DNA from 2 places in the Arthrobacter sp. SRS-W-1-2016 genome. Region 1 is predicted to be linked to the other one. Evidence: riboswitches for the same ligand, from Rfam matches in the RefSeq annotation. Region 1 holds a riboswitch; the other holds the start of a gene.
The links. A riboswitch is a leader RNA that binds a small molecule or an ion and turns the genes downstream of it on or off. The one in region 1 is predicted to bind cyclic di-AMP.

Region 1 (5,971 bases):
GCTTACTTCTTCAGTTCGCCCACCACGAAGTCGATGCTGGCGAGCAAAGCAGAGACGTCGTCCGGCTCGATGGCAACGAAGGTAGCGATGCGCAGCTGGTTGCGGCCCAGCTTGCGGTACGGCTCCGTGTCCACGATCCCGTTGGCGCGCAGCACCTTGGCGATGGCCGCGGCATCGATCGAATCATCGAAATCGATCGTGGCGATGACGTTGGAGCGGTCCTCTGCCTTCGCGACGAACGGGGTGGCGTACTCGGAAGCCTCTGCCCACGTGTAGATCCGGTTTGCGGAGTCCGCGGTGCGTCCCGAAGCGAAGTCCAGGCCACCATTCTTGTTGAGCCACTGCACCTGGGCATCCAAGGTCACCAAGGTGGACAAGGACGGCGTGTTGTAGGTCTGGTTGAGCTTCGAGTTGTCGATGGCCGTCTGGAGGTCCAGGAAATCGGGGATCCACCGGCCGCTTGCCTTGATGCGGGCGGCGCGCTCCAGGGCTGCGGGGGAGAAGAGGCCCAGCCACAGGCCGCCGTCGGAGGCGAAGTTCTTTTGCGGGGCGAAGTAGTAGACGTCGGCCTCGGCAACATCGACATCCAGGCCGCCGGCCGCGGACGTCGCATCCACCAGGACCAGCGCGCCGTCGTCGCTGCCCTCAACGCGCTTGACCGGAGCGGCCACACCCGTCGAGGTTTCGTTCTGCGGCCATGCGTACACGTCCACGCCCGCTTCGGCCTCGGAAACCGGCCGGGTGCCCGGCTCGGACGTGATGATGGACGAGGCTTCCAGGAAGGGTGCCTTGTTGGTGGCCGCAGCGAACTTGGAGCCGAACTCACCGAAGGAGAGGTGCTGGGCCTTCTTCTCGACCAGGCCGAAGCTGGCGACATCCCAGAACGCGGTGGAGCCGCCGACGCCGAGAATCACCTCGTAGCCCTCGGGCGCACGGAAGAACTGGCTAAGTCCCTCGCGGACGGAGCCCACCAGGTTCTTGACCGGTGCCTGGCGGTGGGAGGTGCCGAGGATCGTGGTCGAGGCGGCGGACAGGGCCTCGATCTGCTCCGGGCGGACCTTGGAGGGCCCGGCGCCGAAGCGGCCGTCCTTGGGCAGCAAATCGGCGGGGATAGTGATGCTGTTGTCGCTCACGGGATGCTCCAATGGTGAAGTAGCGGCCTAGATGGGTCGTGGCAGGTGGCAAGCTGCCTCCTTCGACTTCCCAATTCTGCCCGACGCCGCAGGCGGGGGCAGAACCGGAGGTGTCATAGTCCGCCACGTGGAAAGCATTTGTTTGGTCGGCTCCGGACAGGACGGCGGAAGAGCGCTGGACCGGCGTCGTAATTATCCGGAGTAATTCCAAATAAGCTAAGCTTGGAGCTGGCGAAAACACGCAAGATACTGCGCTCGAGGAGCTGAGCTGGATGACGGATCTGATCGATACCACTGAGATGTATCTTCGGACCATTTTGGAGCTTGAAGAAGAGAACATCGTGGCTCTTCGCGCACGCATCGCCGAACGCTTGCGGCACTCCGGCCCAACCGTTTCCCAGACGATCGGTCGGATGGAACGCGACGGCCTGGTGATTGTGTCCAACGACCGGCACCTTGAGCTGACCGAAACGGGCCGGAAACGCGCCACGGAAGTCATGCGCAAGCACCGGCTCGCGGAACGGCTCCTCGCCGATGTCATCGGGCTGGACTGGGCCTACGTCCACGATGAAGCGTGCCGCTGGGAGCACGTCATGAGCGAGCGCGTGGAGCGGCGGCTCTACGAGCTCCTGGACCACCCCACGGAATCGCCCTACGGCAACCCCATTCCGGGACTCGAAGCACTGGGCGGAGCCGCGTCCCACGCGTTTACGGACGGCGTGGTCAACCTCCTTGACGCGATGAACGAATACTCACCTGAAAACCGGGTCACCGTCAGCCGCTTGGCCGAACCGATCCAGGTGGAACCGGAACTTCTGGTGCAGCTGGACGAGGGCGGAATCCGTCCCGGTGCCAGGGTTTCCCTGGAACGGGTGGGGGAGTACATCTCCGTCCGCGTGCCCAATATCGACGGCGCCCTGGAGCTGCCGCCGGAGGTTGCCTCGCACGTGTTTGTCACCGTCGCCTAGCCTGCCGGCAAGGCGAGCGGCAAAGATAACGAAATTATTACCGCGGGGGCTTAATCCCCTATAGTTGACTACTGGCGCCGATACCAAAGCGTTACCTGATCCGAAGCCAAGTTCTGCCAGCGGATCAGGTGGATTAGTCCATTCACTGGCAGAAGCGGGGGAACCACCATCGGCCGTCGAAAGACGGCCTTGGGGTGAAGTCCGCAGCAGAAGCACACATTGCGCAGGGTCCTCCTCGGAGTAGCCCTGCGCTTCGCGTCCTTCGTGCGGACCGGGTCCACGATCTCTCTGGCCCGAATCCGACAGCTAACTTCGCAGGCTTGCCAGAGAGGAAAACCTTGACCACGCAGAACACCAGGGGCCGCAGGCGCGCGTCCGGTCCCGCTGCTGAGCTGCGGAGCGCAAGCGCCGTCGAGCACGAGCGGCCCCGCGATCCCCATCGCGAACTCCGCCGCCGCAAGGGACCTTTGCGGCAGATGGCCGAGTTCGCCGCAGCGAGCGGAGCAGGACAGAAGGCCGGGGTGGCCCTTGCGGCTACCGGCCTCATCCTCACGATCGCCATGCCGGGCGCCGGCGCCATGACGGCCACCCCCGAGTTGAACCAGACGGCCCTGGCAGTGGGAACCCAGCCTGAAATCCCGGCCGCGGCAAGCGCCACCATCGATTTCAGCCGCGCTGCGGTTTCCACCACGGCAGATCCGGACAGCAGGCTCAAACAGCTCCTGAGCGCCCAGTCCGTCGGCACCATCACGACGTCGTCCTCCAAGGGCACCCTCGGGGCGCCGCTGGATACCCTGATCACGGCCTCGCCGTTCGGTTACCGCGTGAACCCCATCACCGGCGGCCTAGGGGAATTCCACCGGGGCCAGGACTTCGTGGCCCAGTGCGGCACCCAGGTCCATGCCGCCGCGGCGGGCAAGGTGACCTTCGCCGGCTGGCATCCGTATGGCGGCGGGAACCGCATTGTGGTGGACCACGGCAACGGCCTGGAAACCACGTACAACCATTTGTCTTCGTTCAACGTCCAGGTGGGCCAGACTGTCAGCCGCGGCGACGTCATCGCGTTGAGCGGCACTACCGGCGCCTCCACCGGCTGCCACCTCCATTTTGAAGTCATGGTCAACGGCGACGTCGTCGACCCCCTGGGCTGGCTGTAGCCAATCCGATGGAAGCCTCTCGCATGCTTGTCACGCTCCGTGACCTGAATGTGACATTCAGCCAAAACTCATGTACCGTCTAAGACGCATCAACTTTTAGAGAGTTGATGCACTCGAGTGGATTGCCTAGCTCTGCCACTGCTCGAGGTTCCGTTCGCAAAACATCGTCTGGCAGAGGCGGGGGACCCACTTTTGGTCATCTTCACGGATGGCCTTGGGGTTAAGTCGCACAACTTCCGAGAGGGAGAAGTGTGGCCGGATGACTCCCATCCGAATCCGACAGCTTACCTCGCGGGCATAGGGAGAGGCCTCTTAACGTGTCTTCACGCTCTACTGTCGCGCGCCACCGTGCCGCGGTCACCAAGACCAACTCGCTTGCCGTCATCGCTAAGTCTGTCGGCAGCAACGCCGGTGGCGTAGGCCGTCAGGCAGCGGTTATCGCAGCCGCTTCCGGTCTGGTGCTTACTAGCGGTATCGCAGCCAACGCTGCAGAAACCAACGTCCCCCGCGAGTCCACTTCGACTTCCGCCCTGGAAGTCCAGTCCGTCGCCCAAGCCAGCATTTCGGCCGACTCCTCCGTCGCCATCAAGTACGAGCGCCCGGTGGTTTCCACCGAGGCTGCTCCGGTTGTTGCTGCTCCGGTCGCTACCCAGGAAGCCGCTCCTGCTCCGCAGGCTGCAACGGGTGCCGCTACCGGCGTCTCGACGCTTTCCGTGACTGCTGCTGTTTCGCCCGCAACGAAGGTTGCCAGCGGCCAGGGCGCGGCAATTGCTGCCGCAGCTTACGCACAGCTTGGCGTTGCCCAGGACTGCACGGCCCTGGCTTCGAACGCCTTGGCTGCCGTTGGCATCCACTTCCACGGTTGGCCGGCAGACTACCTCTCCCTCGGCCGCACGGTCAGCGCTGCTGAAGCGCAGCCGGGTGACCTGGTCTACTACCAGAACGGTGGCATGGGCATGGCCCACATCGCCGTTTACGTCGGCAACGGCATGGCAGTCCACGGCGGCTGGAACGGTGGCACCACCGCCCTGTACAGCGTCAACGTCGGTTCCGGCCCGGTCTTCATCCGCGTCGGTGGCTAATTAGCTCCGGCTACATAGTTTTCCCTGGAACATCCCCGTCGGTCCGCCGGCGGGGATGTTCCGTTTTAACCAGCATGCGCAAACGTGTCCGGCACATGAACTTTGACCGACACCGTCCTGGAACTCACGCTAGGATTCGTTGATCTGGCCTCCGGGTGTTTACTCTTAGGTTGTCGATCCACAGCCCGTACATGCAGAGGGCAGCCGGCCCTCGCGCCCCTGACGGGTGCGGCCGTGAAGAGGTACGTGCATGCGCACACTCGTTCTGAATGCTGGATATGAACCGCTGGCGGTAGTAACCTTCCGCCGGGCGCTGGTCCTTGTGCTCACCGGAAAAGCGAGCGTAGTGGCCGAAGGCGACGAGCCTGTCGTCGGGCCACAGGAGATTCTCGGACGTCCGTCCGTGATTCTGCTCAATCGCTACATCCGGCCAAGGTACAACACCATCACGGCGGTTACACGCCGCGGCGTCCTGCGCCGCGACGGTCACCGTTGCGCCTATTGCGGGAAAGCAGCCCACACCATTGACCACGTCCACCCCAAATCCAGGGGCGGCGCGGATTCCTGGGAAAACCTGGTGGCAGCGTGCCTTCGCTGCAACAACGCCAAGAGTGACCACACTCCAGCCGAGATGGGCTGGAAACTGAGGTTCACTCCCGCGGCGCCCACCGGGACTATCTGGCAGATCAAGGAGCTTGAGAAACCTGCGCCCGCATGGGATCCCTTCCTCCTCCCTGAATCGGCGGCCTGAACCGGAATTGAGCCGCTTCCCGGGTAATCTGGGCGGGTGGACTTTGATGCGGTGGTATTGGCGGGTGGCAAGTCCTCCCGCCTCGGCGGCGTGCCCAAAGCCCATCTGAAGTACGACGGCGCCACGCTCCTTCAGCGTGCCCTGGCGGCCACGCGCGGAGCCCGGAGAGTCGTCGTCGTCGGGCCGGATCCCGGCACATTGCCGGACGGCACGTTGACCGCACGGGAGGACCCGCCCTTCGCCGGACCGGCAGCCGCGATCGCCGCCGGACTCCTCGCCCTGGAGGGGCAAGACAGCGAAGGGCAGGATTCCGAAGCGCGGCACGGCCAAAGTCCGTCCCCAAGCCATGCAGCCTGGGTGCTCGTCATGGCCTGCGACATGCCCCTGGCCGCCGCGGCTGTTCCCGTCCTGCTCCGGGAAGTTTCCGCCCACGCGGAATCGGAAGGAGCCCTGTCCATATCCTCCGATGGACGGAAGCAGCCCCTGCTCGGGATCTACCGGGTATCTGCCTTGCAACGGGAACTGCAGGCTGTGTCGGAAGAGGAGGGCCTGGCCAACGCAGCGGTCTTCCGGCTGCTTGCTAGGCTTGATCTGCTGGCCGTGCCCGTCCCCGAAGGGTCCACCGACGACGTGGATACCTGGGACGATGCCGCGGCGCTCGGAGTGGACGGCGACCTGCCGTGACAACAGCTGTACAGGACTGTGGAGGCGGATCGTGAAGAGCCAGGAAGAAACGCTCGAGGAATGGTGCAGGAGCCTGCTGCAAGCATATGAGCTCGAAAACGTCGAGATCGACATCAACGAGATCCTGTCCCTGGCAGGGGTTGCAGCCCATTCAGTGGTCCGGCCGGCGGCTCCTTTGACCACTTTCATCGCGGGC
Region 2 (5,971 bases), on a different contig from region 1:
GATATAACTGCCAGCCACTACGGCGATACCGCCCACTGCGCCGAGCAGGTGCAGCAAGCGCCGCCGCAACGGGGTAGGGGCGGCCCAGAGATATGCGAGTCCGAGGCCCGGAACAATCAGGAATCCCTGCAGCATCTTGCCCAGGAACGCGAGTCCCACGACGGCGCCGGCGGCGGCTAGCCACTTCCAGGCCGCGCGTTCGATGGCACGGGTCGTGAAGTACGCGGCCAGGACCAGGCAGAGGGTCAGCATGGCGTCGGGATTGTTGAAGCGGAACATGAGCGCCGCCACCGGCGTCAGGGCCAAAGCGCCGCCCGCCAACAAGCCCGCGCCCGGTCCGGAGACCCGCTTGACGGTCAAATAGAGGAAGCCGACGGCGGCAACGCCCATCAGTGCCTCGGGAACCAGCATGCTCAAGGGCGAGAAGCCGAAGATCCGGCCCGCCAAAGCAGGGATCCACAAAGAAGCCGGGGGCTTGTCCACGGTGATGGCGTTGCCGGCGTCGAGGGAACCGAAGAGGAACGCCGTCCAGTCCTTGGTGCCGGCCTGGATGGCCGCGGCGTAGAAGGAATTTCCGTAGCCGGTGGCCGCGAGGTTCCAAAGATACAGGAACGCGGTGGTTACGAGGAGCCCGGCGGCGGACGGCCGCACCCAGCGGGGCTGCCGTCCAAAGGCGTATCGGGTCCATCGGGGCGTGGCATCGGGGATCGATGGGCCGGCCGAGTGAGGCGGTGCGTCGGCCGTCCCGGCGGCGGCAGGAACCTCTGAACCGGCGGGACCTGTGCTTGCGGGAGTAATCGTGGAGGTCATGATGCTGCCGTTTCTGTGCGCGTTGTGGCTTGTGTGGTGGGTGCAGGCGCCTGCGCGGCTGGCTGCCGGAAGACCCAAAGTCGGAACAAGAGGAAGCGGACTGCGGTGGCTGCGAGGTTCGCCGCGACGACGGTGAGGAGCTCGCCCCAGCGGTCGGGCGACGTCGTACCGTGCACCACAGCGAGTGCCCCGGAAGTGAGGGCGAGGCCGATGCCGAAAACGATCAAACCCTCGAAGTGGTGCCGGACCGGATTGCCGCCCTGGATGCCGAAGGTGAAGCGCCGGTTGGCTCCGGTGTTGGCGATGGCCGTGGCGAGCAGCGCCAGGAAGTTGGCCAGCTGCGGGTCCATGAAGCCGCGACAGAACAGGAAGATGAGCACATAGGCAAGGGTGGAGGCAGCGCCGATCGCGGCGAACCGGACCAGTTGCCCGAAAAGGCTGCTGCGCGGGCTCTGCTCGGCAATGCGCGACGACGCCGGAAGCGGCCCGCGTGCCAGCGCTGCGCGCAGTTCCGGAACGGGGATGCGGCCCGAGACGAGATCCCGGGTCAGCCGGACCATGCCGCGGATGTCTGCCAGGGCAGTGCGCACCACGTCGACGCTGGAATTGGGATCGTCGATCCAGTCAACGGGAACTTCGTGCACGCGGAGTCCGCAGCGTTCGGCGACCACCAGGAGTTCAGTGTCGAAGAACCACGAGTTGTCCATGATGTGGGGGAGGATCTGCTGGGCGACATCTGCCCGGATCGCCTTGAAGCCGCACTGCGCATCGCTGAAACGGGCGCCCATGAACGAGTGCAGCATCAGGTTGTAGCTGCGCGAAATGAACTCGCGCTTGGGGCCGCGGACAACCCTTGAGTTCCGCGTCAGGCGCGTGCCGATGGCGAGGTCCGAGTGGCCGGAGATCAGCGGTGCCAGAAGGGGCGCCAGAGCGGCGAGGTCCGTGGACAGATCCACGTCCATGTAAGCGAGAACCGGGGACGGCGATGCAAGCCACACTTTGCGAAGGGCGTTGCCGCGTCCCTTCTCCTCGAGATGGACAACAGCCAGTTCGGGCAGCTCCCTCGCCACGCGTTCAGCGATTTTCAAGGTGCCGTCCGTGCTCGCGTTGTCCGCCACGGTGATGCGGAAGCCGTGCGGGAACGTCTCGCGCAAGTGGCCGTGAAGCCGGCGCAGGCACTCCTCGAGGTCGCGTTCCTCATTGAAGACCGGGATCGTGACATCGAGCACGGGGGTGGCGGTGTGGGTGTCCACGGGGGCGCGTCGCACCGTGCTGCGCTGGAGGGGAGCATTGGGCTGGAGGGGAAGGCCCGGCGGCACCACCGCGGGGTCCTTCAGGGTACCGGAGGTGGATTCGATGAGCGTCATGTATCCAGAGTGCGGCTGCCGATTATGAGGGCTTTAGGCGGAACCTGTGATATGGCTGTGGATCTGCGACCGGCATGGCGACTCACATGTGTGGCCACTAGACGCAGAGGTCCGCCCCCGGAAGGGACGGACCTCTGCGTTCTTTGTGCGTGGCTCCTGGCTTAGTACCAGTTGTTCGCGAGGTGGAAGGACCACGCCGCGGAGGGCGATCCGTAGCGTTCCTTGATGTAGTTCAGGCCCCAGCGGATCTGCGTCTGGTAGTTGGTCTGCCAATCGGCGCCCTCGGATGCCATTTTCGCGCCCGGCAGCGACTGCCCGATTCCGTAAGCGCCGCTGGAGGCGTTGGTGGCAGTCGTGCGCCAATCCGATTCCTTGTTCCACAAGGTGATCAGTGCGGACATCTCGCCCTGACCCCAACCGTAGGAGGGCAGGAGGCTTGCGGCATAGGCCTGGGCCCCGGCGGGATCGTCGAGGGCAACAGGCGCGGCCGGGGCTGCCGGCGCGGCCGGGGCTGCAGGCGCGGCGGGGGCTGCAGCCTGGGGCTCGACGGCGGCCGGAGCCGGGGCGGCTGCCCGGCTCGGAACCGGCGTGGCGCTCGGCTTGGCGCTCGCGCTCGCCGACGGCGTGGCGATGGCCGATGGAGTGGCTGAGTGACTAGCCGCGCGGGAATCCGACGAACGGCTCAGGTCCTGGGCATTGATGGCTTGTCCGGCGGCCTGGCTTGCAGCACCGGCACCGAGGAACACGGCGACGACGCCGGCAACAACTGCCATGCGCTGGCCGGTGCCGAGGTTCGAGGCGACTCGCCTCAACGTGGAACGTGACTTGTTTCTCCGGGCAGGTTCGCCGCGGTGGCGCGCAACAGAGCGCGACTGATTCCTGGAATCAGACATGGTGATTGCCTCTCGACGCCTGCGGAGTTAGCTGTCGGATTCGGATGAGGTCATCCGGCCGTGGCCACTGGGAATCGTGGCGGTGCGGCTTCACCCCTAGGGCTGGCTCAACATGAGCGCTTGCCCGGAGACCTGGGTCCCCCGTCTCTGCCTGGACTGTTGGCACCGGGGAGGGGCAGAGCTCGGCGCCTACCCGGCGGCGGCCGGAATGATCCGGCGCACCTATTCGACGGTACAGGAGGATCCCGCTTAAGTCACATTTGGGTAACGGAGATCACGACGCCGGTGCGTCGACTTGCGCTCGCCGCGCACCGGCGTCGTGATTTTGTGGACGGCCTTCAGGCCGTGGCGGTCCTCAGCGCGGGAAGCCGCACCGCAAACTCCGTCCGGCCCGGCCGCGATGCCACTTCGACAGTACCGCCATGCGCCTGAACGATGGATTCCACGATCGACAAGCCGAGCCCGGACGTGCCCTCGGAACCGGAGCGGGCGGCGTCGGCACGGGCAAAGCGCGAGAAGATCCTGCCCTGGAAATCCGGCGGGATGCCCGGCCCGTTATCCGTCACGGTCACCACGGCGCTGCCATCGGCGGAACGCATGACGCCGGTGACCACGGTGGTACCCGCCTCCGTGTGCTTCCGTGCGTTGGAGAGCAGGTTCGCCAGAACCTGGTGGAGTTGCGTGGTGTCGCCGCGGACAGTGAGCGGCTCATCCGGGAGCTTGAGCTGCCAGATGTGCTCGGGAGCCATGACTTTCTCGTCGCTGACGGTTTCGATCACCAACTGCGTGAGGTCCACATCGGTGAACTCCGGGGCCTTACCTTCGTCCAGCCGCGCCAGGAGAAGGAGGTCCTCTACGAGGGTGGTCATGCGCTCGGACTGGCTTTGCACCCGGCCCAGTGACTTGCGGCCGTCCTCGGTGAACGTCTCGGTCATGCGCAAGAGCTCTGTGTAGCCGCGGATGGCCGTCAGCGGAGTGCGAAGCTCGTGTGACGCGTCGGCCACGAACTGGCGCACTTTCGTTTCGCTTTGCTGGCGCGCCTCGAGGGCGCTCGAGACGTTGTCCAGCATGAGGTTCAATGCATGGCCCACGCTTCCCACCTCTGTGCCCGGGTGGGCCGCCGACGCCGGAACGCGCACCGCGAGTGCCACCTCACCGGCGTCGAGCGGAAGTTTCGATACCTTCGTGGCGACGTCGGAAAGTTGCTCCAAGGGACGCATGGTACGCCGGATCAGGACGGTTCCGGCCAGCCCGATCAGGATCAGCCCGCCCAGGGACACCAGCACCATGGTCCACACGAGCGAGGCCTCGGTGTCCTCTTTCGAGGCGAGAGGCAGCCCCGTGATGACGACATCGCCATAGGGGGTTTCGGCGGCGACCAGCCGGTAGCCCCCATTGGAGAGGGTGCGATCAACCGGACGGCCATCGGAGGGGAGCGCCAAGAGTATTCCGGCATCGCTGGGCGACAACGGCGTACGGGTGGCATCCGAGGAGAGGAACCCGGCATCGCTGCTCACCTGGCCGCCAAGGATTCGCGCGTTCAGGGTGCCGATGCTCTGGCCCCGGGGGTCCAAGGGGTCCGGACGGCCGCCGGGGTTGCCTTGCGGCGGGCGCCCGTGCGAGGCCTGCATCAATTGCTGGTCCAGTTGCTTCGTGAGGAACACGTCCATGGAGGCATAGCTGACCACCCCGACTGCACCGCAGATGGCCACGAGTAGCGCCATGGAGAGGAGGATCAAGCGGGTGCGCAAGTGCCAGGTTGAGGGATTGAACCAGCTGTGGTCGGTTTGGCGGGGGATACCCGAGAGTGCGGACATTCGACGCCCCGGCTATTCGGCAGGCTTGATGACGTAACCGGCTCCGCGCACCGTGTGGATCATGGGCGGATGGTTGGCCTCGATCTTCTTGCGCAGGTAGGAGATGTAAAGCTCCACGATGTTGGCCTGGCCGCCGAAATCGTAATCCCACACGCGGTCCAGGATCTGGGCCTTGCTGACCACGCGCTTGGGATTTTCCATGAGGTAGCGCAGGAGTTCGAACTGGGTCGCGGTGAGCGGGATGTCTTCGCCGCCGCGGGTGACTTCACGGGTGTCAACGTTCAGGGTCAGGTCGCCTACCACGAGCTCGGCGGTGTCCATCGCGGCCACCCCAGAGCGCTGGACCAGGCGGTGCAGGCGCAGCAGGACTTCCTCCATGCTGAAGGGCTTGGTGACATAATCGTCGCCGCCCGCGGCCAACCCCACGATCCGGTCCTGCACGTCATCCTTGGCGGTGAGGAAGAGCGCAGGAACCTCGGGCGCAAAGGCGCGGATCCTGCCGAGCAGCTCAACGCCGTCGAACCCTGGAAGCATCACATCCAGCACCAGGACGTCCGGACGGAAGTCCTTGGCGAGCTTCACTGCGGCCGGACCGTCGCCGGCCACTGCGACCGACCAGCCCGCCATGCGCAGGCCCATGCTCATGAGCTCGGCGAGGCTGGGTTCGTCGTCCACCACAAGGGCGCGGATGGGAGAACCGTCCGGGTGGCTGAGCTGCGGAAGGTTGTTGGTCATGGAGTGCGAGGATGCCATGGGACAACTCTCCAATCTGCCGGTTTGCCGGTGCTTAGCCGTTGCTGTGAGCACCCTGTGAGTCCCAGCCTAGCCACCTGTCCAAAGGTTGCGCGGGTTCCCCCAGCAGAATCCGACACAACACCGCTGCAGGTCACAGGGAAGCCTTCAGTTCGACACAGCCAACGCACAGCAACGCGACTGACGCTGATTGGGACAAGAACAACCGCGACCAAAGAGTCTCGACTTCGATGGAGAACATCATGGATCAGCAAAACAACCCCGCCGTACCTGCTTCCGAGCCGGAGAACGGGCACCCGCAGCCAGTGATCCGCCCCGTTGATGATTCCGG

Region 2: linked by a shared signal. The riboswitch ahead of BMF89_RS08195 (hypothetical protein) and the one ahead of BMF89_RS06545 (M23 family metallopeptidase) in region 1 are both predicted to bind cyclic di-AMP.

What each region holds. Positions count from the first base shown of each region.
Region 1 covers NZ_MTPV01000026.1:55,378-61,348, reverse strand. Annotated here, with positions in the region: gene serC (phosphoserine transaminase) at 3-1,133, opposite strand; gene BMF89_RS06550 (metal-dependent transcriptional regulator) at 1,406-2,101, shown strand; cyclic di-AMP (ydaO/yuaA leader) riboswitch at 2,227-2,437, shown strand; gene BMF89_RS06545 (M23 family metallopeptidase) at 2,440-3,258, shown strand; cyclic di-AMP (ydaO/yuaA leader) riboswitch at 3,388-3,570, shown strand; gene BMF89_RS06540 (NlpC/P60 family protein) at 3,576-4,340, shown strand; gene BMF89_RS06535 (HNH endonuclease) at 4,591-5,091, shown strand; gene BMF89_RS06530 (NTP transferase domain-containing protein) at 5,128-5,775, shown strand; gene BMF89_RS21890 (DUF6457 domain-containing protein) at 5,807-5,971, shown strand, end outside.
Region 2 covers NZ_MTPV01000034.1:83,470-89,440, reverse strand. Annotated here, with positions in the region: gene BMF89_RS08205 (glycosyltransferase family 39 protein) at 1-810, opposite strand, end outside; gene BMF89_RS08200 (glycosyltransferase) at 807-2,177, opposite strand; gene BMF89_RS08195 (hypothetical protein) at 2,339-3,070, opposite strand; cyclic di-AMP (ydaO/yuaA leader) riboswitch at 3,073-3,268, opposite strand; gene BMF89_RS08190 (HAMP domain-containing sensor histidine kinase) at 3,409-4,887, opposite strand; gene BMF89_RS08185 (response regulator transcription factor) at 4,900-5,640, opposite strand; gene BMF89_RS08180 (hypothetical protein) at 5,883-5,971, shown strand, end outside.